DNA from 3 places in the Pseudoalteromonas sp. MB47 genome. Region 1 is predicted to be linked to each of the others. Evidence: predicted binding sites of a transcription regulator. Region 1 holds the regulator's gene; each other region holds the start of a gene.
What was found. The regulator MetJ, encoded in region 1, represses methionine synthesis genes. The targets are predictions, from matches to a motif close to TAGACGTCTAGACGTCTA.

Region 1 (10,196 bases):
CACTCGGTAATGCGTCAAGTGTGGTGTCGCAATTAGAAAAAGACGCTGAAACGATTGGCTCTGTACTGGATGTTATTCGTGGCATTGCTGAGCAAACAAACTTACTGGCACTCAATGCGGCTATTGAAGCGGCGCGTGCTGGTGAACAAGGCCGTGGCTTTGCGGTAGTAGCAGATGAAGTTCGCTCACTTGCGCAGCGTACTCAAGATTCAACACAAGAGATCGAGAGCATCATTTCGACCTTACAAGGGCGTACGCAAGAAGTGGTGAGCATTATGCAGCAATGTCGTACGCAAGGTGGCGAAAGTGCAGCACAGGCAAGTAAAGCCGGTGAGTTACTTCGTTCTATCACCGAAGATGTACAAACCATTATGGATATGAGCACTCACATTGCCACAGCGATTGATGAGCAAAGCCAAGTGGCTTCTGAGGTGAATAAAAACGTGGTTCGTATTCGTGATATCGCCCAAGAGGCATCGGGTCACGCAGCGACTAATGCGCAAACTAGCGAAGAAGTATCAGAGCAAGCGCGTGTGCTTTATCAAGCAATCGATAAGTTTAAAGTTTAATAATTACTTGATACTTTATATATAGACAAAGGCGCGGTGACGGTGTCGTCATCGCGCTTTTTTGTTTTTAGGTGTGCTTTATCGAGGCATTTTGATAGGTATTAAGGCACAAACTTGATAGGCACGCTGTCTTTACTTGCTTCGTGCTCAGAGACTCTCGTTTGGTATTTCTGCCAAAGCTCATCATGGTTAGCTTGCAGCTCACTTAAATAGTGCCAGCTGAATAAACCGCTATTATGATTATCGCTAAACACCAGTCGAATCGCATAATGACCAACCGGCTCAATCTTGTTAATTCCTACTTGTTGCTTACCAAGTACGAGTTTCATTGGTTCATTGCCATGACCTTGTACTTCAGCAGAAGGTGAGTGAACACGCAAAAATTCAGCACTAAATTGAGCAATAGTCTGATCATCAAAATGAACATCTAATACTTTGCTAACGCTGTGATAATGCACTTTAGTGACTTCTTTCATGTCAGCCTCGAATCTACGATTTATAAACTAAAAAGCCTCCAACTGGAGGCTTTTAATTATAACGCTAATTTGTTGATTAAAGAATGAAGCGACTTAAGTCTTCATCTTCAACAAGTGCACCTAAATGCTGCTCAACGTAATTAGCATCAATTGTTAGTGTTGAACCTGCTTTTTCTGAAGCATCAAATGAAATTTCTTCCATTAGTTTTTCCATCACTGTGTGCAAGCGACGGGCACCGATGTTTTCGGTTTTCTCATTTACTTGCCAAGCCGCTTTCGCGATACGTTCAATGGCATCATCAGTAAACTCAACGTCAACTTGCTCTGTTTTTAACAGCTCACGTTGTTGCTCAGTTAATGAAGCATGAGGCTCAGTTAAGATACGTTTAAAGTCATCAGCACTTAGTGCTTCAAGCTCAACGCGAATTGGTAAACGACCTTGTAGCTCTGGGATCATGTCTGATGGTTTAGCCATTTGGAATGCACCAGATGCGATAAACAACATGTGGTCAGTTTTAACCATACCGTGCTTAGTGCTTACTGTTGAACCTTCGATCAATGGTAGTAAGTCGCGTTGTACACCTTCACGGCTAACATCTGGGCCAGATGCTTCACCACGTTTACAGATTTTATCGATCTCATCGATAAACACGATACCGTTTTGCTCTACTGCGAAGATAGCTTGCTCTTTTAACTCTTCAGGGTTAACAAGCTTTGCTGCTTCTTCTTCAACTAATAGCTTAAATGCTTCTTTGATTTTTAGCTTACGCTTGCTGCGCTTATCGCCACCCATGTTTTGGAACATGCTCTGAAGCTGGTTGGTCATTTCTTCCATACCAGGAGGAGCCATGATCTCAACATTAGGTTGAGCTTGAGCAAGATCGATATCAATTTCTTTATCGTCTAACTGACCTTCACGTAATTTTTTACGGAAAGATTGACGAGTAGAAGAGTTCTCTTCTGTTTTTGACTCACCAAAGGTATCGCGTGCTGGTGGTAAAAGAGCATCTAAAATACGCTCTTCTGCCGCTTCTTCAGCGCGATGTTTGAATTTTTTGGTTTGCTGTTCACGCGTCATTTTAATTGAGATATCAACTAAATCGCGGATGATCGTTTCAACTTCTTTACCAACATAGCCCACTTCGGTGAACTTTGTTGCTTCAACTTTAATAAAAGGCGCATTAGCAAGTTTAGCTAGGCGGCGAGCAATTTCAGTTTTACCCACACCAGTAGGGCCAATCATTAAAATGTTTTTAGGTGTTACTTCACTACGTAAATCTTCGCTCAGTTGCATACGGCGCCAGCGATTACGTAGCGCGATTGAAACTGCTTTTTTAGCTTTAGCTTGGCCAATAATATGTTGATCAAGCTCGTGAACGATTTCTCTTGGCGTCATCTCAGACATGGCAGTTCCTATTACAATTCTTCAATAGTTTGGAAATTATTCGTGAATACGCAGATGTTGCCTGCAATCGTTAGGCTCTTCTCTACAATGTCACGTGCACTTAGGTCGGTGTTTTCTAGTAGCGCTGTGGCTGCTGATTGTGCGAAGTTACCACCACTGCCAATCGCAATTAGGTCGTTTTCTGGCTGCACAACATCACCGTTACCTGTGATAATTAATGAAGCAGTTTCGTCTGCGACTGCTAATAGTGCTTCGAGCTTTCTAAGTGCACGATCACTACGCCAATCTTTGGCCATTTCAACGGCAGCCTTGGTTAAGTTGCCTTGGTGCATTTCTAGTTTGCTTTCAAATCGTTCGAAAAGGGTGAAGGCATCAGCAGTACCGCCAGCGAAACCAGCGATTACTTTGCCGTTATAAAGACGTCGAACTTTGCGGGCGTTGCCCTTCATTACGGTGTTACCAAGTGAAACTTGGCCGTCGCCACCAATAACGACCTTGTCGTCGCGGCGTACACTTACAATAGTGGTCATGATTATTCCTCATCATCGAGCGGCAAGGGCGCTCGTAAAAAGCGATTGATGAGGTGTTTATATGGGTGAATGAACTAAAATCAAGTCCAAAGCCAAATTCCGCAGCCCATTATTTTGATGCGTTTAAGTTTATTCTTGTCACTTTCAGCTAAACGTTTGGTTTCGTATGGGCCTAAGCGCACTTTATACCAAACACCATTGCTGCCTTGTGTTTTCTTAACTTCGGCCACTAAGCCGGCAAAAGCGATTTTAGCTTTTAATGTTTGTGCTTGCTCTAATGTTCTAAAAGAGCCGCATTGCATGACATACGGGCCTTTTTGTTCAATCTCTTTTACTTCAACCTGAACTTCGTGCTCTTTAATCTCTTTGATAAATTCAGGTGTCTTAGGTGGTGGAATAACTACTTCTTCTTTTTTAGTAGGATTTGCTTGCTGCTCTACTAACTCAGGATCAGCATTATGTTTGATATACCATAGGCCGTAACCAAACCCGCCTACTAAGATAAGCGCAATTAAAACAAGAATAATAGGGAAAGGCTTTTTCGCCGGGGCTTGTTTTTTATTATTTCGATTTGCTGGTTTTTTATTTATGTAATCGTGCTGTGCCATGACTCTTAATTGGCCTTTAAATCATATCTATAGGATCAACATCTAAGCTCCAACGCACCTTTTGCGCTAATTTACTGGTACTTATATAGTCGACCATTTGCGCTAAATATTGGTGTAAGTGGGAGCGTTCCTGCGCCTGAATATGTAACTGAAAGCGATATTTACCTGCTACACGTTCTAGTGGTGCGGGTATCGGACCGAGCAATTGTATACCAGATACGTTCTGTACAGGAACCAAATCAGTTAAAAAATCCATCACTTGATTTATGTTATGTCCTTCGGCACGCACCATAGCCATATTTGTGATTGGTGGAAGTTGCGCGTCTTCTCGTTCTGTCAGTGCGTAACGGGCAAAATCTTGGTAACCATTATTAACTAAGTCTTGCAGTAGCGGGTGCTCAGGAAAGTGAGTTTGTAATAATACTTGCCCAGGTTCACCACTGCGACCTGCACGGCCTGCCACTTGCGTAACAAGTTGCGCTAAATGTTCAGTGGCGCGAAAGTCACACGAATATAATCCACTGTCTACATCTAGGATTAAAACAAGGCTAACATCGGCAAAGTGGTGGCCTTTTGCCAACATTTGCGTGCCAACTAAGATGCGCGCACCGCCTTGGTTAATATCATCAAGGGCTTTTTCTAAGCTGCCTTTACGACGAGTTGAATCTCGGTCGATACGACTAATCGGAATATCAGGGAAGGTTTGTGTTAAAAACTCTTCGATTTGTTCAGTGCCTTTGCCATTTGGAAAAATCTGCGTACTGCCACAATCAGGGCATTGATGAGGCACTTGGTGTTGTTCACCACAGTGGTGACAAATCATCTGGCCAATGGCTTTATGAAAGGTTGCACTGGTGCTGCAACGTGAGCACTCACTTAGCCAACCGCACTCATGGCATATAAGGGTAGGCGAAAAACCACGACGGTTTAAAAACACCATCACTTGCTTACCACGTTCTAAATGCTGGCGCATATAGGCAAGGCTGGCATGGGCAATCCCTGCTTGCTCAGGCTGACCTTTCATGTCCATTAATTGGAACTGGTTATCAGTACTGGTTTGGGCCCGTTCAGTGAGGCTCAACAGCTGATATTTGTTATTAATTGCTTTATGTAAGGTCTCAAGTGCTGGTGTGGCACTGCCTAGAACGAGCGGAATATTATGTTGGTATGCTCTATAAGCGGCTAGATCTCTAGCATGATAGCGCAATGTATCTTGTTGCTTAAACGAGCTGTCGTGCTCTTCATCAACGATGATCATGCCAAGAGATAAAAAGGGCAAGAAAATACTCGAACGTGTGCCGATCACTATGGCGCAGCTGCCTTTTTCACAAAAACGCCAAGTTTGTAAGCGTTCGTTATCTGTTAGTGCTGAGTGCCATAGCATAATTGGCGTATCAGGAAAGCGACGACGAAAGCGGTTGACAGTTTGGGGTGTTAAGCCAATTTCAGGCACTAATACTAAGGCTTGCTGACCTTTTTTCAGTACTTCTTCTAGGCATTGCAAATACACTTCGGTTTTACCACTTCCGGTAACTCCTTCAAGCAAAAAGCTGGTAAAGCCACGAGCTTGGTTAATGCTGGTGCAGGCAACTGCTTGCTCTTTATTAAGCACCGGCTTGCTACCAACAGTCGGCGCGCGTTGCTGCCATTGGTTATCATGCTCAATAAACTGGGTGATCAGTTCTTTATCAAGCAGACTGTCGATGGTTTTTTTTGTAAATCCGAGCGCTTTTAATTCTGTGACCGATGACTTGCCCGACTCGGCTAGCTGTTTTAATAAACTTAACTGGGTTTTTGCTTTTAATGACGGCAGTTTTGCACCTTTATCGGTCAGCTCAACCATATTAATACTGGTTTTATCTGGGCATTCGCCTTGCCTTAATGCAGCCGGAAGTGCCGTATGAATGGTCTCGCCCAATGGGTAACAGTAGTAGCGTGCTGTGAATTTTAGTAATGCTAAATGTTGCTCAGATAACACTGGCGTGTCGTCTATAACATCAATAATCGGCTTGATTTTGTCAGCGGGAACATCGGTTGATGTTTTAAGAGCCAGTACCACGGCAACCTTTTTTTGACTACCAAATGGCACGCGAACCCGCATACCTGGCTTTAACTCAGGGCTATGCAGCAGCTGTTCAACTTTATAATCGAAGGTACGCTGTAAAGGGACTTTTATGGCAACTTCTACAAAGTGCATAACAACTCAACTGAAACAAAGATAGAAAGATAATGTACTAAAATTGCAGTTAAAAACCTACCAACAAATACTGAACAACAGACCACTTGGTTATTTTTTTAGCGAAAGATGTATTTAAAGCTTGTCGTAAGGCTTCTTGAGCTATAAAATACGCGGCCTATTAATTGTATTAACTGCGTATGGTGCCAGACTTCGGGTTTGGAGAGCGATACGGCCTTAACTAGAGGTTCCCTATGAAAGAAGGTATTCACCCTAAGTACGAAGCTATCACTGCAACTTGTTCATGTGGTAACAAATTCGAAACTAGCTCAACTCTTTGTAAAGACATCCACTTAGACGTATGTTCTGAGTGTCACCCGTTTTACACTGGTAAGCAAAAGATTTTAGACACTGGCGGCCGTGTTGATCGTTTCAACAAGCGCTTCGGTGCACTTAGCAGCAAGAAGTAATCTCTGCTGTTTAGTTAAAAAAAGCACCTTAGGGTGCTTTTTTTATACCTGAAATTCTAACACCGCTACTCACTCATCATCTTCACTTATGTAACTTGCATAACTATTTCTGAGTGTTATGCCCATTATGTCATCAACTGTAGAGACAAAGTGTAATCCCTTAGCTATATTCTTTTTTGTATAAATGAGTATACCAATCCGCAATAATACTTAATCATTTTGAGGGATTAAACCTGTCGCTACCTGCGTTAAAAATTTCTGATTTAGAACACAACTAAATAACGAAATTTTTGCCTTGCTATCAACAAGGTTTCATTGTCTCAAAATAGACTACTTAATTAAGCGTATTGGTATCTAAAAGTTATTAGAAATAATAAATTTAAATAACTTTGTTAGCAAATGCTGTGAACTTCGTTGAAATGGCTGTTTTGGGCTAATTTCGGCTAATTGCAGTGTACGTGCGTATAAAATACAACAACACGTGCTTAAAAGGTCATAAATAGATGAATTTTTATGTCTGGTTAATCGCAACTATGCACAGAAATTGTTGGGAAATCCTTTAAAATTAAGCGATATAGCATATAACAGGATAGACCTGATAATACTTGGAATTTTTATACATTACAGGTATCGTACTGATGCAAGCTCTCTCACTTTTTAACTTTTTGCAGGATACTATCGCGTTATGTCAGATTTTCGTGAACAAGCATTACATTACCACGCTCACCCCGTTCCAGGTAAAATTAGTGTTGAACTAACCAAGCCAGCCGAAACGGTTAACGATCTCGCTTTAGCTTATAGCCCAGGTGTGGCTGAACCAGTCCGTGAAATTGCTGCTGATCCAGCAAACGCCTATAAATACACAGGCAAAGGCAATATGGTTGCAGTTATTTCAAACGGTACCGCAATTTTAGGTTTAGGTAACTTAGGTCCGCTTGCATCAAAACCTGTAATGGAAGGTAAAGCCTTACTATTCAAACGTTTTGCTGGCCTTGACTCAATTGATATTGAAGTTAAACACCGCACAACAGAAGATTTCATTAATACGGTTGCTAACATCGCTGATACGTTTGGTGGTATCAACCTAGAAGATATTAAAGCACCAGAATGTTTTGAAATCGAAAAAGCGCTTATCGAGCGCTGTGATATTCCCGTTTTCCACGATGACCAACATGGTACCGCTATTGTTACAGCTGCTGGTATGCTTAACGCCCTTGAAGTGCAAGGCAAAGATATCGAAGATGCTATCATCGTATGTTTAGGTGCTGGTGCTGCTGCTGTTGCTTGTATGGAGCTTTTAATTAAGTGTGGTGCACTGCGTGAACACATTTATATGCTTGACCGTAAAGGTGTGATCCATACTCGTCGTGATGACTTAAACGAGTATAAGCAATTATTTGCTAACAACACCGATAAGCGTACATTACAAGATGTTATTGCTGATGCTGATGTATTCGTTGGTGTATCAGGTCCTAACCTGTTAACTGCAGATGATCTTAAGCTGATGGCAGATAAGCCAGTTGTGTTTGCATGTTCAAACCCAGATCCTGAGATTGCTCCAGAAGTTGCACATAGCGCGCGTAACGATTTAATTATGGCAACGGGTCGTTCAGATTTCCCTAACCAAGTAAATAACGTGCTTTGTTTCCCATTCATTTTCCGTGGCGCGTTAGATGTTCGTGCAACGGCAATTAATGATGAAATGAAAATTGCTGCAGTTCATGCTATTCGTGGCATCGCGAAAGAGCCTGTACCAAGTGAAGTATTAAAAGCGGCTGGCGTTGAGTCACTTGAGTTTGGTGCCGAGTACATCATTCCTAAGCCTATGGATCCGCGTTTATTACCACGTATTGCACGTGCTGTTGCTGAAGCGGCTGTAGAGTCGGGTGTGGCGCAAATCGATATGCCAGAAGATTACATGCGTTAAACTTAATTAGCCTTAGGTATAACGCTCAATAAAAAACTCAGCCTAGGCTGAGTTTTTTTATATCTGCGATTATCGGCGGTGATCCGATGGCCGAAATACTTATTCTGAATCAAGCACTGGGATATCTAATCCCATTTCTTGCATAATTCTTTTAACTTCTTCAGGTACCTTTTCAGGGTTGTCTTTACGTAGGTCGTCATCATTTGGTAATGGTTGACCTGTAAAAGCATGTAAGAAAGCTTCACACAATAACTCACTGTTCGTCGCATGACGCAGGTTATTGATCTGGCGGCGTGTACGCTCGTCAGTTAATACTTTTAATACGTTAAGTGGGATTGATACGGTAATCTTTTTTACTTGTTCTGATTTTTTACCGTGTTCTGCATATGGGTGAATGTATTCACCGTTCCATTTAGCCATAAGTTGTTTCGTTGCCTCGGTTGTCAGTGATTTACGCCTTATTCACAGCGCAAGATGCGGAAATTCTATCTCTTTAAAAAAGATAGTCAAATACTAGTTATTTGGCCATCTAGTGGTGTAAATGTATAAACTTCTATGTGTAAGCGATAAATGCTTTGACTTCTCATATTTGATCATCTAACCTTTTAGACGTCTAAACATCCAATTAAAGAATAGGTGATGAAATGAGCGAAAAAAATAAAGCGACGATTGCTGTTCGTCACGGCATAGAAGCCGATAAACATCATGGTGCGGTTGTGCCTCCTTTATACTTATCAACCACCTATTCGTTTGCTGATTTTGATACTAAGCGCCAGTATGACTATGGTCGCAGCGGTAATCCAAATCGCGATATCTTAGCTGAAACCTTAGCTGAACTTGAAGGTGGTGCTAAAGGTATTATCACTGCAACAGGTATGTCTGCTGTGCATTTAGCCACTCAGCTATTAAACAGTGACGACACGTTAGTGATCCCACATGACTGTTATGGCGGTAGTTATCGTTTATTCACCTCGCTTGAAAAGCGTGGCCTGTTAAAACTAAAAGTTTTGGATTTAACTAAATCTGAAAATCTCCAAGAAATTTTAGCGATTAAACCTAAGTTGATTTGGATTGAAACGCCAAGTAACCCAATCTTGCGTTTAACAGATATTAAAGCAATCACTAGTATTGCTAAGCAGTGTGGTGCTTTGGTTGCGGCTGATAACACCTTCTTATCACCTGCATTACAAAACCCAATTGAGTTTGGTGTTGATATTGTTGTGCACTCAACCACTAAATACATCAATGGTCACTCTGATGTAGTGGGCGGTGCAGTGATTGCTGCAACGCAAGAGCTAGGCGACGAGCTTGCTTGGTGGGCGAATAATATCGGTATTACTGGTGCACCATTTGACAGCTACTTAACGCTTCGTGGTTTACGTACTTTAAATGTACGCCTAAAGCAGCACCAAGAGAATGCCTTTGCCATTGCTGAGTATTTAGAAAGCTCTCCTTATGTAAGCCAAGTCTATTACCCTGGCCTTGCTTCTCACTCACAACATGAGCTTGCTAAGGCACAGCAACGCGGTTTTGGTGGCATGGTGAGCTTTGATATTAAAGGCGACATTAACGATGCAGCAGCGTTTTTAACTAGTCTTAAAGATTTTAGCCTTGCTGAGTCACTAGGTGGGGTAGAAAGTTTGATTTGTCACCCTGCAACAATGACACACGCAGGCATGGAGCCTAAAGCGCGTCTTGAAGCCGGTGTAGGCGATACGCTGATCCGTATTTCTGTAGGTATTGAAGACGTAAAAGATCTCATTGCAGATTTAGACCGTGTATTCAATTTAGTTAAGCCTGGTCAAGGCCAACAAGTTACAAAAGCGGCTGTAGAGCAAACACAGCAAGATACACAGCAAAACGCGTCATTCAAGTTAACGCCAGCACATACGGCATTGTGGTAGAAGAAATGGTAAATATTGTTCATAAATTTGGTGGCTCAAGCTTAAGCTCCGCAGATCGTTATCATGCGGTAGCGAACATTGTTTTAGCGAATACAGAGCAGGGCGATTGCATCGTTGTGTCGGCATCGGGT
Region 2 (10,196 bases), on a different contig from region 1:
TGCTGACTTGCCAAATACTGGGCAATATTGCGTGCGGCCAGTCGTCTTGGCTCTAACATAACAATGCGTTTAAAGTGCCCTTCGCGCATTAAGGTAAGAGGCAGCCATGTTGATTTACCCGCTCCCGGTGGCGCTTGCAATAAGGCCATTGGGTTACTCTGTAATGTGGTTAACAGGGATTGATAAATATCTTGAACTGGCAGCACGTTAGGTATCTCTTACTTTCTTTTCACGCATTGTATCAAAAAACTAAAAATTGCGATGGCTATAGGCTTATTTTCTATTTCGGGCTTTAAAAGTGAAAACATTGCATTCTGCCAGTTTAGATTTATTCTTGATTAAACGACCGCACAAAAGTCAGAATAAGGAATAAACTTGTTCAGGATTTACACCCGTATTTTAATCACCTTGCTATTTTTAGCTTTACCGCTTCAAAAAGCATATAGCCAGCAAAAGATTACGGTTGCACTTGGCAATACACTTCCACCTTGGGTGATGGCTGAAGACAACACAGGCATTATTCCTGACTTACTTCGCGCGACACTGGGTGCTCAAGGTTATCAACTACAATTCGTCTACGTGCCTTATGCAAGACGGATCCTTTTATATAATGAAAACTTAGTTGATGTAGTATCTGATATAAACAATAAAGTTATTGAAGCTAATCAAATGAGCGGTTACTTTTCAGATATTGCTTACAACTATGAGAACTTTGCGTTTAGCCTAGCCAAGCGAAATTTCGACCTCAAGTCCATCGCCCAACTAAAACATCATACCGTGCTATCTTGGCAAGGTGCTAAAGCGCGACTTTCACCTGAATATCGCGACATGGCAAAAGAAAACCCTAATTACTCAGAAACATACGACCAATCAACCCAAGTACGGCTTTTATATCGTGAACGGTATGAAGTGATCCAAATGGACGGAAAAATTTTTGACTACTACCGAGCGTTAATTACAAAACATGAGGAGGTTGATGTGTCTGAACCGGTGCAGCGGTTTGCTTTGTTCGGCAAAAGCCCCAATGGTTTTTTGTTTCATGATGAAGCCTTAAGAGACCGGTTTAACGAGAGTTTACGTAAACTAAAATCAACTGAAGAATACACGCGGATAATCAATCGCTATACCTCTAAGAGCCACTAAGTATCTAAAACTAGCGCAACAGAAAATATTACAGGCTGATTCTAAAAACTACGTAGTAATTGCAAACTTTTAAATTCCACTCATTAGATTTAAAAACATAAAACAACTACAAATCAATAATTTAACAAGTTTCACCAAATTGGTACAGCGATTGCTCTTACTAAGGTGAATGTTTAACAGAGTAAGGAGATTATGATGAACAGCGATCGTTTAGAAGGCAACTGGAAAGAGCTTAAAGGTAAAGCACAACGTAAATGGGGTGACCTTACCAATGATGATTTAGATAAAATTGAAGGTAGCCGTAAAGAGCTGGTTGGTAAACTTCAGCAAAAATACGGTAAATCAAAGGAAGAAGCTGAACGTGAAGTCAGCGACTTTGAAAAAAGCCATTAATTTGAGCAATCAATAAAGCCGCTAATTGCGGCTTTATTTATCAAGCAGGCTCATGCTTTGCTAAATCTACTTCAGCAACCGTTTGATTTTTACCTTGTGATTTAGCGCGGTAAAGTCGTTTATCAGCAATGTTTAAGCAATGATCCATGCTCTCATCAGCGACGCGCACGTACAGGCCAATACTTAAGGTGACATGAAACCGGTGCTGGTCACTCGTAAATGGCTTTTCAGCGAGCTTCTTATGGATTTTTTCAGCGACTTTTCTGGCTCTAAGCTCATGCCCTGTTGGGATCACAATTAAAAACTCTTCGCCGCCCCAACGGGAAATAATATCTTCTTCTGTGCACACGTTTTTAAATACATTAGCGAAAAATATTAGCACCTCATCGCCCACTTGATGACCGTATGTGTCGTTGATTTGCTTAAAGTTATCAACATCCATCAGCAAGAACACAGCCCCTTCGCCAAAGCGCTTATCTTGCAAACATTCGGTTGCGTAGCGACGGTTAGCGAGTTCTGTCATCGCGTCAGTGCGAGCCAGCTTTTGATTAAGTTTAAGTTGCTCCATTAACTGCAAACTGTATTTGTTGCGATAATATTCGTAGAAGCCACCCAAAATACATAAAATAGAGAAGCACAGCATGACCCGTGTAGGAAAATAATGACTCGGATAACTGTAATAGCCAAATTGATCAGTAAAATAAAAAAGCACCGAGATAATAATGGCAAGCAAGATAAGATCAAACGCCCCGCGCTTTAAACCACGAATAAAAAATGTCACAGGAGAGACGATAAATAGCCATAACGGCCCAGTGCCATTACTCCCCCCAGAGACAATTAAATAACACATCATCGAATAGAGAGCGTACAGCATAAGTACTGCGATGGTTTCGTCACGATTTTTAATGACAAAAGGTGAGGCAAACACAAAGCCGCCAATAATCAATAAATAGCTAAGGGCATGGTAACCATCTTGATAGCTGGTGATCGCCATTAAAAACGAGGTGATTGAACCAATAAATGCAAAAACACGTAAAAATCGTGCTTTATCTTTGTCACTTGCATTCACTGTATCAATCACTATTTCACCTTAGATTTTTTGATCAATCTCAACAATACCAATCCGCAATAATACTTAATCATTTTGAGGGATTAAACCTGTCGCTACCTGCGTTAAAAATTTCTGATTTAGAACAACTAAATAACGAAATTTTTGCCTTGTTATCAACGAGGTTTTATTGCCTCAAAATAGACCACTTTATTAAGCGAATTGGTATAACTTTAACACAAATATATAAATTAGAAGGAATTTGCCAGTATTAAAGCAATTAAAAAGAAAAAAGTATGATAAAAAATGGGCATAAAAAAACGAGCCATTTGGGGGCTCGTTTTTAATTTAAACAAAAGCTAATAACTAAAGGTTATTATTCCGGTTCATAGCCCAAGTTAGGCGACAACCAACGCTCGGCTTCTGCAAGCGTCATGTTGGTACGCTTAGCGTAATCTTCAACCTGATCTTGTTGAATTTGCGCCACTGCGTAGTACTTAGCTTCAGGGTGAGAGAAATACCAACCAGAAACCGCCGCACCCGGCCACATTGCGTATGAACTTGTTAGCTTCATGCCGATACGCTGTTCGGTATCAAGTAACTGCCAGATTTTCTTCTTCTCTGTATGTTCAGGACAAGCCGGATAACCTGGCGCTGGGCGAATACCTTGGTAGTTTTCACGAATAAGTTCATCGTTCGATAGGTTTTCATCTACCGCATAGCCCCAATACTCTTTACGCACTTGCTCATGCAAGTACTCAGCAAACGCCTCAGCTAAACGGTCTGCAACGGCTTTAACCATAATCTTATTATAATCATCTTGCTTAGCATCGAAGGCATCGGCAAGGTCATCTTCTTCAAGACCACCAGTAACCGCAAACGCACCAAAGTAGTCAGGAGTGCCTTTTGGCGCAATATAATCAGCTAAACAATAGTTAGCAAAGTCGGTTTTTTCAGTTTGCTGACGTAAATGACACGATGTAGTTAAAAGCGTTGTACGCGACTCATCGGTGTAAATCTCAATGTCATCCCCTACTCGGTTTGCAGGGAATAAACCAATGACACCTAAAGGTTGCAGCGCACCTGATTGCTCAAGCTCATCAAGCATTGCGTTGGCATCAGCGAATAAGCTTTTAGCCTGTTCACCAACAATTTCATCTTCAAGAATACGTGGGTACTTACCAGCGATTGACCACGTCATGAAATATGGTGTCCAGTCGATGTACTGTCTTAACGTCGCAATCGAAACATCTTTAAACTCAGTCACACCCAGCTTTTTCGGTACAGGTGGCGTGTAGTTATCCCAATCAAGTTTTACAGCGTTGTCGCGAGCACGCTGTAAAGTAACGGGTTTTGAGCGTGGCTTTTTACGTGCTTGTTGTTCACGTACTTTTTCATACTCAGCCTTGGTTTTCTCTAAAAATGCCGGCTTTAACTCTTTCGACAATAAATTAGAAACCACACCCACAGCGCGGCTGGCGTTATTTACGTAAACCACACCTTTATCATACTGAGGCTCAATTTTAACCGCGGTATGCGCTTTAGAGGTTGTTGCACCACCAATCAGTAACGGTAATTCAAAACCACGACGAGTCATTTCTTTCGCAACATGTACCATTTCATCAAGTGATGGGGTAATCAGCCCTGATAAACCAATAATGTCGGCTTTTTCGTCTATGGCGGTTTGCAAGATTTTCTCTGCCGGCACCATCACACCAAGGTCGATAACCTCGTAGTTATTACATTGCAGTACCACGCCTACAATATTCTTACCAATGTCGTGTACGTCGCCCTTAACGGTTGCCATAACCACTTTACCATTGGTTGCGCCCTCTTCTTTTTCAGCTTCAATGAAAGGGTCAAGATAGGCAACGGCGCGCTTCATCACACGAGCTGACTTAACAACCTGAGGTAAGAACATTTTACCCGCACCGAATAAGTCACCTACTACGTTCATGCCGTCCATAAGCGGGCCTTCGATCACTTCGATAGGCTTAGCTTTGCTCTTGCGGCACTCTTCGGTATCTTCGTCGATGTACTCGGTAATGCCTTTTACTAACGCATGTTCAAGGCGCTTTTCGACAGGCCAAGTACGCCACTCTAAATCTTCTACTTTCTCTGCTTGTGCCATACCTGAGTATTTTGGTGCAAGTTCAACAAGTCGCTCACCAGCACCTGGGTCGGTATTGAGGATCACATCTTCTACAGCTTTGCGCAGCTCTTCGGGGATATCGTCGTAAACCGCTAACTGACCCGCATTAACAATGCCCATGTCCATACCCGCTTTAATCGCGTGGTATAAAAACACAGAGTGAATAGCTTCACGAACTGGATTATTACCACGGAACGAGAAAGACACATTCGATACACCGCCCGACACTTTACAGTGCGGTAAGCCTTGCTTAATTCGACGCGTACCTTCGATAAACTCAACAGCGTAGTTATCGTGCTCTTCAATGCCCGTTGCGACGGCAAAAATGTTCGGGTCAAAAATAATGTCTTCTGGCGGAAAGCCAATATCATCAACGAGTATTTTGTAGCTACGCTGACAAATCTCGAACTTACGATCAGCAGTTTCTGCTTGCCCAGTTTCATCAAACGCCATTACAACCGCAGCAGCACCAAAGCGTTTAATTAGCTTAGCTTGGCGGATGAACGGCTCTTCACCTTCTTTAAGTGAAATTGAGTTAACAATGGCCTTACCTTGAATACACTTTAAGCCTGCTTCAATCACGTCCCATTTAGATGAGTCGACCATGATAGGTACTTTTGAGATATCAGGCTCTGAGGCAATTAAGTTTAAAAACTTTACCATCGCCGCTTTCGAGTCCAACATGGCTTCATCCATGTTGATATCAATTACTTGCGCGCCATTTTCTACTTGTTCACGGGCAACATCGAGAGCGGTCTCGTAATCTTCTTCCATGATCAAGCGCTTAAACTTAGCCGAGCCTGTTACATTGGTACGCTCACCGACGTTAGTAAATACAGCAATTTGGTCAGTCATGTCGGTTTCCTAGTTTAAGTTACACGCTTCAAGGCCCGATAAGCGCATACGCACTTCAAGCTCAGGTAATTGGCGAGGTTTAACACCTTCAAGGCCTTTCGCAAACGCTTTAATATGAGCTGGTGTAGTGCCACAACAACCACCTACAATATTGATAAAGCCAGACTTGCCCCAGTCGATAATTTCTTTTGCCATTTCAGGGGCTTCTAAATCATACTCGCCAAACTCATTCGGTAAACCGGCATTGGGATGCACCGAGGTAAAGGTTTCACAAACGCGCGATAACTCTTCAACATACTGGCGCAGTAAGTCAGGGCCAAGGGCGCAGTTAAGGCCGATTGATAGCGGTTTAATATGGCGAATTGAGTTATAAAATGCTTCTGTGGTTTGCCCTGATAAAGTTCGGCCAGAGGCATCAGTAATGGTGCCCGAGATCATCACAGGTAAACTACGACCAGCTTGCTCGAATGCTTCTTCTACAGCGAACGAAGCCGCTTTTGCATTAAGGGTATCAAAGATGGTTTCTATTAAAATAAGGTCAGCACCACCTTCCATTAATGCCAGTGTTGACTCAACATACGCCGCCACCAGCTTATCAAAGTTGATATTACGATAACCTGGGTCGTTTACATCTGGTGAAATAGAACAGGTTTTTGACGTTGGCCCAAGCACACCGGCTACATATCGCGGTTTGCTAGGATCCTTTGCTTCAAGTTCATCACACACGCTGCGTGCAAGCTTCGCTGACTCGAGGTTGATTTCGCGGCTAAGGCTCGCCATGTCGTAATCTTCCATCGAAATAGTCGTGGCATTAAAGGTATTCGTTTCGATGATATCAGCACCGGCTTCTAAGTAAGCACGATGAATATCAGCAATGATTTTTGGCTGAGTTAGGCTTAATAAATCGTTATTGCCTTTAATAAGTACGTGCCAGTCTTTAAAGCGCTCACCGCGATAATCTTGTTCTTCTAATTTATATTCTTGGATCATGGTGCCCATCGCGCCATCGAGGATTAAAATTCGCTGTTTTAGCGCCTCGGTTAATTGTTCGCGTTTATTCACTGCATTACTCGGCATAGTTGTTAGTCCTTACATCTTGGCTAACTAAGTTAATATCATACGGTGTAGTTTGGTACACATAATAGTTTAACCAATTCGAAAACAATAAAAAGGCATGGCTTTGCCACGTTTTCGACGGTTCGTTGTCTGGGTTATCGTCAGGGAAGTAATTTTCTGGCTTAGGTGCATCCGCTGATTTTTCTTGGTCGCGTAAATACTCCCCTTTTAAGGTATGAGCATCGTACTCTGGATGGCCAGTAATATACACTTGGCTACCTGATTTATTTTTAATTAAGTAGGCACCTACTCGTTCTGATCCGGCTAACACCACCAGCTCTTCGCAGGCATTAATCTTATCGATATCAATATGACCATAACGAGAATGTGGCACTAAAAAGGTATCATCAAAGCCACGCGTTAGCGCTGCGTGGTCAAAATAGCTTTTATGGGTAAATACGCCACTGAGTTTGTTTGGTTTAAGTTCGCGCTTGAGGCCATAGTGATGATATAGACCCGCATGGGCCGCCCAACACGAAAACAGCGTAGACGTCACATGCTGCTCTGCCCAATCTAAAATAACTTTTAGTTCGTCCCAGTAAGCAACTTCGTCATACTCTAAATGAGCAAGCGGCGCGCCCGTTATGATCATGGCATCGTAGTTATTATCTTTCACCTCTGAAAAATAACGATAAAACGTATCCATGTGCTGTTCAGAGTTACTACTGGTGCGATGGGTATCTAAGCGCAACAGCTCAACATTAACTTGCAGCGGTGAGTTTGCTAACAAGCGAATAAACTGCACTTCGGTTTCAACTTTGTTTGGCATTAAGTTTAAGATGGCCAAACGCATTGGGCGGATTTCTTGCGTTTTAGCACGACTTTTTGGCATTACAAACACGTTTTCTTGACGTAACTTTGCAATGGCAGGCAATTCATCTTTTACTGTAATGGGCATAGCTGGCTCCGAGCATACTTATCTGACTGCTAATTATGAACGGATAGTTAGAAATTTCAACCTCTAGATGTTTAGATGTCTAAATGAAGTGATATTTCTGAGTGGTCATTAATTAAAATGTATGACTCTTTGAGTAAATAACACCTTGATATTAAGCCTATCATAAACGCTGAATTCTGTATTTTGAGGTAGTTTGGGTATACAATACTTGCTGTTAATTTTTATTATAAATTGAAGGCTCCTTTCATGGTGTTACCAGATAAGTTTATATTCTCGATGAGTCGAGTTTCTAAGGTTGTGCCACCTAAGCGCACTATCTTAAAAGATATTTCTTTACACTTTTTCCCAGGCGCAAAAATTGGTGTGCTAGGTCTAAACGGTGCAGGTAAATCAACGTTGCTTCGCATTATGGCTGGTGTTGACCAAGACTTTGAAGGTGAAGCTCGCCCTCAACCAGGCACTAAAATCGGTTACTTACCGCAAGAACCTGTACTAGACGAGAACAAAACAGTTCGCGAAACAGTAGAAGAAGCAGTAAGCGAAGTTAAAAATGCACTAAACCGCCTTGATGAAGTATACAACGAGTATGCAATGGATGGTGCTGACTTCGATGCGCTTGCTAAAGAGCAAGGCGAACTTGAAGCTATCATCCAAGCGCACGATGGTCACAATATCGACAACGTGTTAGAGCGTGCAGCTGATGCATTACGCCTTCCACCTTGGGATGCAAAAATTGAACACCTTTCTGGTGGTGAGCGTCGCCGTGTTGCGATCTGTCGTTTACTACTTGAAAAACCAGATATGCTTATTCTTGACGAACCTACCAACCACTTAGACGCTGAGTCAGTTGCTTGGTTAGAGCGCTTCTTACACGACTATGAAGGTACCGTGGTTGCTGTAACCCACGACCGTTACTTCTTAGATAACGTAGCAGGTTGGATTTTAGAGCTTGACCGTGGTGAAGGTATTCCTTGGGAAGGTAACTACTCATCGTGGCTTGAGCAAAAAGATTTACGTTTACAACAAGAACAGAAATCTGAAAAAGCACGTCAAAAATCAATCGCGCAAGAACTTGAATGGGTTCGTTCAAACCCGAAAGGCCGTCAAGCTAAGTCTAAAGCACGTATGGCACAGTTCTCTGAGCTTCAGCAAAACGATTACCAAAAGCGTAACGAAACGAATGAACTATTTATTCCACCGGGTCCACGCTTAGGTGATCAAGTTATCGAAGTGAAAGGCCTGAAGAAGAGCTTTGGCGACCGCGTATTAATCGATGACCTAAACTTTGCAATGCCGAAAGGCGCTATCGTAGGTATTATCGGTGCCAATGGTGCGGGTAAATCAACGCTATTCAAAATGCTAAGTGGTGAAGAAACGCCAGATAGCGGTGAGATCATTGTTGGTGACACTGTTGAGCTTGCAACGGTTGATCAGTTCCGTGGCGACATGGACGAAAGCAACACTGTTTTCCAAGAAATCTCTAACGGCCAAGACGTATTAAAAATTGGTAACTTTGAATTCCCAAGCCGTGCCTATGTTGGCCGCTTTAACTTCAAAGGTAACGACCAACAAAAATTCGTTAAAGACCTATCAGGTGGTGAGCGCAACCGTTTACACCTAGCTAAGTTACTAAAAGCTGGTGGTAACGTATTACTACTGGATGAGCCAACCAATGACCTAGACGTTGAAACACTACGTGCACTTGAGAACGCTATTTTAGAGTTCCCTGGCTGTGTAATGTGTATCTCGCATGACCGTTGGTTCCTTGACCGTATTGCTACACATATTCTTGATTACCGTGATGAAGGCCAAATTAACTTCTTCGATGGTAACTACACAGAATACGAAGAATGGTTGAAGAAAACCTTAGGCGCAGAAGCGGCACAACCTAAGCGTATTAAATACAAAAAAATTGGCTAATTAGCTGATACTCAAAAAGCCCCTACTCAGGGGCTTTTTTGTTGTATTAAGCTTTGCTATCACTCACTCCATTATGATCTATACTATTAAGTAACTAAAGTTGGAGATACAGCTATGAATGAACGCAGAGAGTTTTCGCGGGTATTATTTTCTTGCCCTGCGGTCCTTCGTATCGAAGATAACGACTATCACTGTCAGTTACTTGATCTATCTTTGCAAGGTGCGCTCATTACTAAAAGTGATTCATTTTTAGTGCCTATTCATAGTAAAGCTGACTTAATCTTTACCCTACCAGAGTCAACTATCGAGATTAAAATGCAAGTGGAGCTGTGCCATGTTGAGCATCAGCATGCAGGCCTTCGCTGCGATCATATCGATATTGATAGTATTACTCACTTAAAACGATTGATTGAGCTAAATCTGGGTGATGAGGCATTATTACATCGCGAGTTAGCTCATTTAATTCACGCGCCAGAGTAAACATTTGCCGTTAGATTCGTTATGCTGTAGCAAATTCAGCTATTTAATAAGCTATGCAGTTAAATCCCCACTTACCCTTGGTGTATCATCCAAATTACTCGTTTAGTTTCGATCCTAACCATCGCTTTGTGATGAGTAAGTTTGCTTATTTATATGAGCATGTACAAAGTCTTGGATTAATAAATGACAAC
Region 3 (10,196 bases), on a different contig from region 1:
ATTTACGATAATTTACAGGGCATACCGTTAACTTAGCCGCATAAAATTCTGTTATGACCAGTCCGAATAGATTACGCATGTTAGATCGCATCGATTTAGCAATTTTAGACGCTCTGCAAAAAAATGGCAGAATATCGAACGTAAACCTCGCAAAACAGGTAAATCTGAGCCCAAGCCCGTGTCTAGATCGTGTAAAACGTTTAGAGCAAGAAGGCTACATCGAAGGCTATTACGCAAAGCTTAGCGAAGCTAAACTTAACCAGAGCTTGTTAGCACATGTACAGGTCTCGTTGGTGACCTCGAATACATCAGTTTTTAAAGTGTTTCGCGAATATATATTGAATATTCCGCAAGTGGTTGAATGCGACATGGTCGCTGGTGGCTATGACTACCTATTAAAAGTACGGGTCTCAGATATGGATGAATATCGCCAAGTACTGGGTGATTTAGTTGATATTCCCGGAGTGGGTACGCATCACACCTATATGGTGATCGAAAAAATAAAACAGGACACAGGCCTTAGATTCGATATTTAACGTAAGGAAACCGAGTGGTTTCCTATCTTTCTGTCGCACTGAACGAACGGCGCTACAGTTTATACAACTAACCTAATTGATATTAATTTTTGATAGTTTTGCTTTGAGTGTTGCCAGCATCGAATCGACAGAACTGTCTTCCTGATTAAGCCCTTCCATGAGCGTCATAAAGTAAATATCAATAATGATATCTGCATCTAAAGGGGTTGCTTCATTGTCATTGATCAGGCGCTTTTTGAATGCTTTAAGCTGCGGTTCAAGCTCGTTCTGTTGCCACATAATTTCTTTAAATAACTCTCGGCTAAACTCCTTTTTTGCAAGGTAAAACTCATAAAGAAAACAAGCGTAATGGTACATTCTATCTGTCGCTGTAGTACTCGAATCTGAATGTTTAGCGCGGCTTAGAATGTCTTCTAGTTCACTCTCAAAACTGTATTTAAGAATCTCAACTTTAGTCGCAAAGTGACTAAATACTGTGCCATTGGCGACATTAGCTGCTCTTGCAATATCTCGTGTGCTGGTCTGGTGGTAGCCGAGCTCTGAAAAAAGCTGCCATGAGGCTGTAAGTATCTGTTGTTTTGTTTGCTCTTTTTTGGTCACTGAACACTCCAATTTTTATGCTATTTAACCAGAAATTAAAAAAAACTCAATCAAAGGTGTTGTAAATTGAGCGCGCTCAATATTAAAATGAGCGCGCTCAATTAAATGGATGGTTGCACTATGAATAAATTAAAACGCTTAATTGGTTATGTATTATTCGTACCTGGTATTTGCTTTTATAGCTTTATCTTAGGCCCTCTGCTTATTGCAGTGCTATTGCCTGGAGGCTTGATATTGTTATTGCTTATCTTAGGTTACAAAGAGGGGTTTTTAGTGTTAAAGCAAGAAGTGTTTAATACTCTTAGACAAAAATGCTCTTGAGTAAAAAGTGGATAAGTTTAAAAAATAACCCCTGCAAAATGCAGGGGTTATTTTTGTCAAAATGGGGAGGAGGTTTATGCCCAGCCGTCGTAACGTTTACGACGAGATAACACCACGGTTAGGATAATACCAAGTAGTAAGCCGATGAACGCAATTGCGCCGCCATAAGTTAATAACTGACGTTTCTCTTTGGCACTGGCTGTTTGCTTAGCATTACGCTCAGACTCAATAGTACTTTTAAGTGCTTCAATTTGCTTGCTAAGCGCTAGGTTTTGCTCTGTTAGTGATTTGTTCTGCTCTTGTAGTTGTGGTAGTTCAATTTCAGCTTGGCGAAGCTGTTCTTGCATTACCGTCATGTCGTTATTCAGCGCTTGAAACTGTTGTTGAATACCTGCGTTTTCAGTAACAAATTTTGACTCTACCCAACCTTCACGATCTTTATCATCACGAATTTTAAAGTAGCCATTATCTTCACCCGACAATAACACTATTTGTGTGCCTGCATCGACTGAACCTAAAATGCGGTAGTTTTTGCTTGGACCTGAGTGCATAAAGGTGTACAGGTTATCGACTATGTAGGCGGTGTTTTGGCTGTCGCTGCTTGGTGCTTCTTCTGCGTAGCTAATAAAAGAGGTGGCCGCAAGGAGCAACCCAAAAATACACTGTTTTAACATCAATCTACCTTGTTAATGTGATCTTGCCTAGAAGTGGCTAAATTTATAATTTCTTTATGTATAGAGATAGTAGGGATTTCAACTATTAATAGCAAGGCTGATATTGTAATCCGTGCGTGGGCTTAACCGCAAAAAACAGGAAAAAATTTGCATTAACAGTCTGCTTTGTTTATTTTGATCACTTATTTATTTTAAATGTACTCCGCAAAGCGAATGGATACTGAGATAGAACTGAAGTTTTTGGTGTCAGATGCCGTTGTTCCACTGATCCCCGCATTAATTACCCAATTTGCAAAAACCGTTACCAATAAACCGTCACGCAACTTACAAAATGCTTATTACGATACGCCAAGCCGAGAATTACGAGCTTTAGATATTGGCCTTCGTACTCGCTGTTGTGATGGTGAGAGTGAGCAAACCATCAAGCTTGCTGGCGAAGTGGTGGGTGGCTTACATCAGCGCCCTGAATACAATTTGCCACTGTCAGGTAATCGCCCTGATTTACTTGCATTTGATGCTGCTATTTGGCCGCATGGTATGCAAGTGCCTGCCATCGCAGAAAACCTATACCCAATTTTTAGCACTAACTTTATACGCCGTACTTGGTTACTCGAAACCGAAAATGGCGCAAAAATTGAAGTGGTATTAGATAAAGGTGAAGTGGCGGCATCGAGCCAAGTTGAGCCAATCTCTGAACTTGAAATCGAACTGATTGAAGGTAGTCGCAATGAGTTGTTTGCTTTGGCAGATAAACTGGTAAGTGAAAGCCATGTTCGCTTAGGGCTTTATTCTAAAGCTGCTCGAGGTTATCGTCTTGCAGATGACAAACCATTAAAAGCAAGTAAATCAATTGGTTTTGTACCACTAAAACGTGGTGCAACCCAAGAACAAGCCTTAGTAGAAAGTATTAACTACGCGATTCGCTTTGTACAAAAACATGAAGCCTGCTACTTCATAAAACCAAGCTTAAAAACCCTTAAGCGTGTCACCGACGGTATTCGTTTAATTCGCCATACATTTTGGCTGTTTGACGATATTGTTAGTAAAGACGATACCGACTCATTACGTACAGAATTAAAGTGGTTATTAAGCGAATTAGCATGGGTTGAAAATGCTATTCAGCTAAAAACCTACACATCTAAGCGCCACGCGTACTACAAAAAAATCAACAGTGCGCCTGAGCTCACTCAAGTTATTAATGACTTAAAAGAGTTGCAGCCAAGTATTGAAGATATCGAAAAACTTTTCCATAGCACCCGATACAACCGCTTATTATTACAATTAACAACCTGGTTGATTGAAAAACAATGGCGTAAGTCATGGGGGCAAACTGAGTTTCAAGCTGCTGAAAAACCTGTTGCCGATATTGCTAAGCGTTTATTTGCTAAAGATTGGCACGATATGCACGAACTTATTCCTGAGCAGCAAGTGTTTACAGATAAAGACTATTTGGCACTGCGCACCCGCCTTGAAAACTCATTACTCAGCGGCAACTGCTTAGGCGCTTTGTTCGATAAAGAAGATCGAAACGAGTTTCGTATGCCGTGGGTTGATATCTCTCATGGTATTTATGAGTTAAGCACCCTTGAGTACTTAAAGCAGTTATGTGCAGGGCAAGACGACTTAGAGCTAACAAAAATTCAATCATGGCTTGATCAAAAGTCAGAGTTTTTGGTCAGTGCAATGGAGCAAAGTCGCCACGCGTCATTTAATACAGACCCTTATTGGTTTTAAATAAATGCGCTTGTGCCTATGGGTAGGGTTAGCATGTTTGAGTCTCTCGGCAGTGGCTAACCCTATTGAATGGCAAACCTACAAACAGCAAGACGATATAAAGGTTAGCTATAAAAAGCACGAAACTGGCATTATAGAAATTAATGCTTCTGTGCTGGTAAAAAATGCTAAGGCCAGTGACTTTATGGCGCTGTTAAGTGATACCGACAACGCGCCCAATTGGCTCGAAAATGTTAAAAGCGTGACTTTAATGGAGCGCTTAAGCCCCTCTGAAACCCTTGTTTATACTCATTTTAATTCACCTTGGCCGGTGTCAGACCGTGACTTGGTGAGTTATTCTTGTTATCACGCTTTAGATGAGCACAAAACCGAGTTACAAATCAAAAGTCAGCCTTATGCAAAAGCCGAAGTTGCAGGACTTGTACGCATCAAAGATCTCACCGCTTATTGGCGCTTAGAACAGCAACAAAGTAACTTGTTAGTAAGCCATCAAGCCTATGCTGATCCAAGCGGTTCGATTCCGCATTGGTTAAGTAACAAGGTGTCGTTAAAAAGTGTTTATAAAACTCTGCAAGCACTGAGAGAGCAATTAACCAATAATCAGTTCTCGCGAGATAACTTAATAAGTCAGTTAGGTTCGTGTTCATAAAAAAAGCGCCAAAAGGCGCTTTTTCATTTTATCTAACCTATTACAGGCCAGCAGCTGCGCGAAGTGCGTCTGCTTTGTCTGTACGCTCCCAAGGGAACTCATCACGACCGAAGTGACCATAAGCCGCAGTCGGTTGATAGATAGGACGCTCAAGATCAAGCATTTGGATTAAGCCGTAAGGGCGTAGGTCGAAGTGCTCACGTACTAATTCGATTAGACGCGCTTCTTCTAATTTACCTGTACCAAATGTCTCGATGCTGATAGATGTTGGCTCTGCAACACCGATAGCGTAAGAAACTTGTAGCTCACATTTGTCAGCAAGGCCTGCAGCAACCACGTTTTTAGCAACGTAACGAGCAGCATATGCAGCTGAACGGTCAACTTTTGATGGATCTTTACCTGAGAAAGCACCACCACCGTGACGAGCCATACCACCGTATGTATCAACGATGATTTTACGACCTGTAAGACCACAGTCACCCATTGGGCCACCGATAACGAAACGGCCAGTTGGGTTGATGAAGAACTTAGTTGCGCTTGAGATTAGCTCAGCAGGAAGAACCGGCTTAATGATTGTTTCCATTACCGCTTCAACTAAGTCGTTTTGTGAGATTGAATCACAGTGTTGAGTTGAAAGAACAACTGCATCAATACCAACAGGCTTGCCATTTTCGTATGCAAACGTTACTTGAGATTTTGCATCTGGGCGTAACCAGTTAAGCTCACCGCTTTTACGAACTTCAGCTTGGCGCTGAACTAGACGGTGCGAATAAGTGATTGGTGCAGGCATTAAAACGTCAGTTTCATTACATGCGTAACCGAACATTAGACCTTGGTCACCAGCGCCTTGCTCTTCAGGGCGAGCACGGTCAACACCTTGGTTGATGTCTGGAGATTGTTTACCGATAGTGTTTAGGATTGCACAAGAGTCAGCATCGAAACCCATGTCTGAGTGCGTGTAACCGATTTCACGTACTGTTTTACGTGTGATTTCTTCGATATCAACCCAAGCGCTAGTTGTGATTTCACCACCAACCATCACCATGCCAGTTTTAACGTAAGTCTCACATGCAACACGGGCATGAGAATCTTGCTCTAAGATAGCATCTAGAACCGCGTCAGAGATTTGGTCCGCGATTTTATCCGGATGACCTTCAGAAACAGATTCAGAAGTAAATAAATGTTTTGCCATTGTATTTCTGCTCACAAATATTGCGCTTCACAAACGTCGGTAATAGCGCTAAAAAATTAAGGGGCGTATTTTATCTAAAACAAATATGTTTGCATAGTAATTTTACGCCTAGACGTCCATTTAAAATTAGTAATAACGTATTGTTCTTAACAAACGCCCATAAATGGTGCATTTAATGCGGATTTTTAATTGCACTGTACCCTTACAATAAGTAAGAATGGGGCTTCATAAACAACCAGCGCAAATACATAAAGGTAGGAGAATTCATGCCATCACGCAAAGAACTTGCAAATGCTATTCGCGTCTTATCAATGGACGCAGTACAACAGGCCAAATCTGGTCACCCTGGCGCCCCTATGGGCATGGCAGATATCGCAGAAGTACTATGGCGCGATTATCTAAAGCACAATCCAACGAATCCAGAGTGGGCAGACCGAGATCGATTTATTCTTTCGAATGGCCACGGTTCAATGCTGATCTATTCTCTACTGCACTTAAGTGGCTATGACTTACCACTAGAGGAAATTAAAAACTTCCGTCAAATGCACTCAAAAACACCGGGTCACCCAGAGTATGGATATGCACCAGGTATTGAGACTACTACGGGTCCATTAGGTCAAGGGATCACAAATGCAGTGGGCATGGCAATTGCCGAAAAAGCGCTAGCTGCACAGTTTAACCGTGAAGGCCACGATATTGTTGATCACTTCACGTATGCATTCATGGGTGATGGCTGCTTAATGGAAGGTATTTCACACGAAGCCTGTTCATTAGCCGGTACATTAGGCCTAGGTAAACTAGTTGCGTTTTGGGATGACAACGGCATCTCAATTGATGGTGAAGTAGAAGGTTGGTTCAGCGATGACACACCAGCGCGCTTCAAAGCATACGGCTGGCACGTAGTTAGCGATGTTGATGGTCATAACCCTGATGCAATTCGCGCCGCTATCGAAGAAGCGCGTAGCATTACTGATAAGCCATCATTAATCTGTTGTAAAACAGTGATTGGTTATGGTTCACCTAATAAATCAGGTAGCCATGATTGTCACGGTGCACCACTAGGTGAAGACGAAATTAAAGCATCTCGTGAGTTCCTTGGTTGGACTGGCGATGCATTCGAAATCCCAGCTGATATCTATAGCGAGTGGGATGGCAAAGAAAAAGGTAAGCAACTAGAAGCAAGCTGGGACGAAAAATTTGCAGCTTATGAAAGTGCATACCCTGAACTTGCTGCTGAGTTTAAGCGCCGTACAAACGGTGAGCTACCGGCAGATTGGGCTGAAAAGTCACAAGCTTACATCGAAGAGCTACAAGCAAATCCTGCAAACCCTGCAACACGTAAAGCATCACAAAATGCATTAAACGCGTTTGGTCCGTTACTACCAGAATTCATGGGTGGCTCTGCTGACCTTGCTGGTTCTAACTTAACACTTTGGGATGGCTCAAAAGGCCTAGAAGCTAACGATGCTAGCGGTAACTACATTTTCTACGGTGTACGTGAATTTGGTATGTCAGCGATTATGAATGGTATTGCACTACATAAAGGCTTTATTCCTTACGGTGCTACATTCTTAATGTTCATGGAATACGCACGTAACGCAGTACGTATGGCGGCATTAATGAAGCAGCCAAGCATCTTCGTATACACGCACGATTCAATTGGTTTAGGTGAAGATGGTCCGACGCACCAACCAGTAGAGCAAATCGCAAGCATGCGATTAACGCCTAACTTAGTTAACTGGCGCCCATGTGACCAAGTTGAGTCTGCGATTGCATGGCAACAAGCTATTGAGCGTAAAGACGGCCCAACATCACTGATTTTCACTCGCCAAGGCCTTGAGCAACAAACGCGTACTGCACAGCAGTTAGCCGATGTGAAAAAAGGTGGTTACGTACTTAGCTGTGACGGTGAACCAGAGCTTATCCTTATTGCAACAGGTTCTGAAGTACAGCTTGCACAAGATGCCGCTGCAGAACTTCGTTCACAAGGTAAAAAAGTACGTGTGGTATCTATGCCTTCAACTGATTTATTTGATGAGCAAGACGCTGCGTATAAAGAAAGCGTACTACCAGCAAGCGTTACACGCCGCGTAGCAATCGAAGCGGGCATCGCAGACTACTGGTACAAATACGTAGGTCTAAATGGTGCAGTAGTCGGCATGACGACATTCGGTGAGTCAGCACCTGCAGGCGAGCTATTCAAGCACTTTGGTTTCACTGTTGAAAACATCGTAAACAAAGCAAACGCCTTGTTCTAAGCTTAAGCCGCTAAAATTTTAAAGCCCGCCCTGTATAGCACAGCGCGGGCTTTTTTGTGTTTGACTGGTAGGTTGGGTAGAACGGAGTGAAACCCAACACATTTGCTAGCACATAAACCTTACTCCTCGTGGCGTGCTCAAGTACGATCTTCAATTATCACATCATGCAAATTGTTAAGCTTTCCCTATGTATTATAAGGGATTGGTTAATAGTGGCTTTCTGCTATATTATCGTCCAGTCAAAGTAATATTTAAGGAATGAAAATGAAATGGTTGTATATGCTGGCTTTACTGTTAGCTAGTTTTAATAGCTTTGCTTTATGTTTTGATATGTCGTTTTTTCGAGTGGGTGTTTGTGGAGACGATCTTGAAAGTATTAGTATCGATTTACCATTTATTTTATGGGTGCTTGCGGTTGTTTTATTTGGGCAGTTATTAGTAAAAAGCAAGGTTAATGCTTACTTAATATCTTTACTTTTTATTCTCTCTCTACCACTTAGCCCAATTGTTCTTTTAGTGACTTACAGCTTTAAGTTAATTAGTAGAAATTATAAAAAAGTATTGAGAAAAAGTGAGCAAGAAGATACTCAAGAAGTAGAGGAAAAAAGCTTTTCTCTTTCAGACCAAAGCACTTTGATGATCGGTGAATATACATTTAATTACGAAGAAAAAAGCATTTCAAAAGATGAGCAAGTAACTTATTTAGAACCAAAAATGATGCAAGTACTTAGCTATTTAATAGAGCAACAACCTAGAGTCGTCAGCTTAGAAGAGCTACACAGCAATGTTTGGCAAAATCAAATAGTCACCGACACTGCTATTCGCCGAGTAATTAGTAAGTTGCGAAATGCCTTTTCAGATACTGATACAAAAAACCCTAAATATATAAAGTCCCAGATGAAAAGAGGGTATCAATTCATAGCTGAAGTTTTTAGCTAACTTATTGATTTATTAGTGTTATTGTTGGTGTGATTATAGTTATAACTTTGGTTATAAGTAAGTGATGATTAAGTAATGGCTAAATTATGGTGTAATTTTCAGAGTCATTTAAATTGAAATGACAGAGGCAGTTGCTTGCTTCTTTTTACTTTTAATTTAATAAGGAAATGACCATGAAATACATCGTTACAGCCATCGCTTTAATATCTATGGCAGCACTTACTTTTTACGCACTAAATACAAGTCAGTGTATATCTTTCGATCTTTTATTAGTCGAAGTTGCTTTCGGAAGCTGCGAATTGAAGGCTGAAAATACGAGCTTGTTATCGTATCTTATTCTCGCTGGCTGGCTAATTTGTAATTTCTTATATGGTAAGTTTTACATTAATGGAACATCTCCAAGAGTATTAACTCCATTGTTGTTTATTGTTGGTCTACCTGGAACTTTCTTTGTTTTCTTACTTGTTCAGTTTATTAAAGATAATAAAAAGCCAGCTTAAATATAAGTATTAATTGAATTATCTTCAGTTGCTGCACGCTTAAAATTCGGGCAGGGTGGATTAGATTTAACAAAACAACAGGAGTGAGGATGTCTCAGTTTGATAATGTAAGTGTGCTGAAAAAAGCCAATGTGTATTTTGACGGTAAAGTGTCTAGCCGTACTGTGGTATTTGCTGATGGCAGCACGAAGACGTTAGGCTTTATGCAACCGGGTGAGTTTGAGTTTGCTACGAGTAAAAAAGAGTTGATGGAGCTTAACGGTGGCAGTTGGCAAGTGCTATTACCCGGTGAGAGCGAATGGCAAACGATGCAAGCTGGAGAGTCTTTTACCGTTGATGCAAATGTTACCTTTCTAGTAAAGGTCAGCGAATTTGCTGATTATTGTTGTTCGTACAGTTAATGAGCAGTTGTTAACCTCTCTGAAAAGCCCGTGTGATGCGGGCTTTTGCATATTTTATCCGCAACGCATGATCTAAATCATCTGTGGTTACAATCAATTACTAATTATCTGCAATTTTCGCTTGTGTTAATTCAATTCGCCCCCAATACTAATTGTGAGGTAACAAGAAAAAAGGATACCCTATGAAGATTAATATTTCTGGTCATCATGTTGACGTTACTGAGGCTGTTAGAGCTCATATCAACGAGAAGTTCTCGAAAATTGCTAGCCATTTTCCATCATTAATATCACTCGATATTATTCTTTCAAAAGAACACAATAAGTATCAGGCTGAGATTAGTACAACCTATGAAGGCGCACGTTTATCAGTAAAAGCTGAAGATGATGTGATG

Region 2: metA (homoserine O-succinyltransferase) is a predicted target of MetJ. The motif match lies at 7,670-7,687, and genes of this name have one in related genera.
Region 3: metK (methionine adenosyltransferase) is a predicted target of MetJ. The motif match lies at 5,808-5,825, and genes of this name have one in related genera.

Annotation. Positions count from the first base shown of each region.
Region 1 covers NZ_VFBD01000006.1:17,869-28,064, forward strand. Annotated here, with positions in the region: gene IMPJCBKJ_RS02775 (HAMP domain-containing methyl-accepting chemotaxis protein) at 1-569, shown strand, start outside; gene IMPJCBKJ_RS02780 (gamma-butyrobetaine hydroxylase-like domain-containing protein) at 671-1,045, opposite strand; gene hslU (HslU--HslV peptidase ATPase subunit) at 1,122-2,450, opposite strand; gene hslV (ATP-dependent protease subunit HslV) at 2,462-2,980, opposite strand; gene IMPJCBKJ_RS02795 (SPOR domain-containing protein) at 3,061-3,588, opposite strand; gene priA (primosomal protein N') at 3,605-5,785, opposite strand; gene rpmE (50S ribosomal protein L31) at 6,019-6,234, shown strand; gene IMPJCBKJ_RS02810 (malic enzyme-like NAD(P)-binding protein) at 6,920-8,161, shown strand; gene metJ (met regulon transcriptional regulator MetJ) at 8,261-8,581, opposite strand; gene metB (cystathionine gamma-synthase) at 8,806-10,065, shown strand; gene metL (bifunctional aspartate kinase/homoserine dehydrogenase II) at 10,071-10,196, shown strand, end outside.
Region 2 covers NZ_VFBD01000031.1:447,387-457,582, forward strand. Annotated here, with positions in the region: gene hrpB (ATP-dependent helicase HrpB) at 1-206, opposite strand, end outside; gene IMPJCBKJ_RS20290 (transporter substrate-binding domain-containing protein) at 376-1,143, shown strand; gene IMPJCBKJ_RS20295 (CsbD family protein) at 1,339-1,536, shown strand; gene IMPJCBKJ_RS20895 (GGDEF domain-containing protein) at 1,577-2,617, opposite strand; gene metH (methionine synthase) at 2,961-5,591, opposite strand; gene IMPJCBKJ_RS20310 (homocysteine S-methyltransferase family protein) at 5,601-6,668, opposite strand; gene metA (homoserine O-succinyltransferase) at 6,658-7,605, opposite strand; gene ettA (energy-dependent translational throttle protein EttA) at 7,852-9,525, shown strand; gene IMPJCBKJ_RS20325 (PilZ domain-containing protein) at 9,640-10,005, shown strand; gene IMPJCBKJ_RS20330 (histone deacetylase) at 10,059-10,196, shown strand, end outside.
Region 3 covers NZ_VFBD01000021.1:179,650-189,845, forward strand. Annotated here, with positions in the region: gene IMPJCBKJ_RS12375 (winged helix-turn-helix transcriptional regulator) at 54-536, shown strand; gene IMPJCBKJ_RS12380 (TetR/AcrR family transcriptional regulator) at 609-1,136, opposite strand; gene IMPJCBKJ_RS12385 (hypothetical protein) at 1,257-1,457, shown strand; gene IMPJCBKJ_RS12390 (TIGR04211 family SH3 domain-containing protein) at 1,532-2,131, opposite strand; gene IMPJCBKJ_RS12395 (CYTH and CHAD domain-containing protein) at 2,345-3,865, shown strand; gene IMPJCBKJ_RS12400 (START domain-containing protein) at 3,903-4,514, shown strand; gene metK (methionine adenosyltransferase) at 4,555-5,706, opposite strand; gene tkt (transketolase) at 5,973-7,964, shown strand; gene IMPJCBKJ_RS12415 (winged helix-turn-helix domain-containing protein) at 8,229-8,903, shown strand; gene IMPJCBKJ_RS12420 (hypothetical protein) at 9,077-9,403, shown strand; gene IMPJCBKJ_RS12425 (pyrimidine/purine nucleoside phosphorylase) at 9,493-9,804, shown strand; gene raiA (ribosome-associated translation inhibitor RaiA) at 9,987-10,196, shown strand, end outside.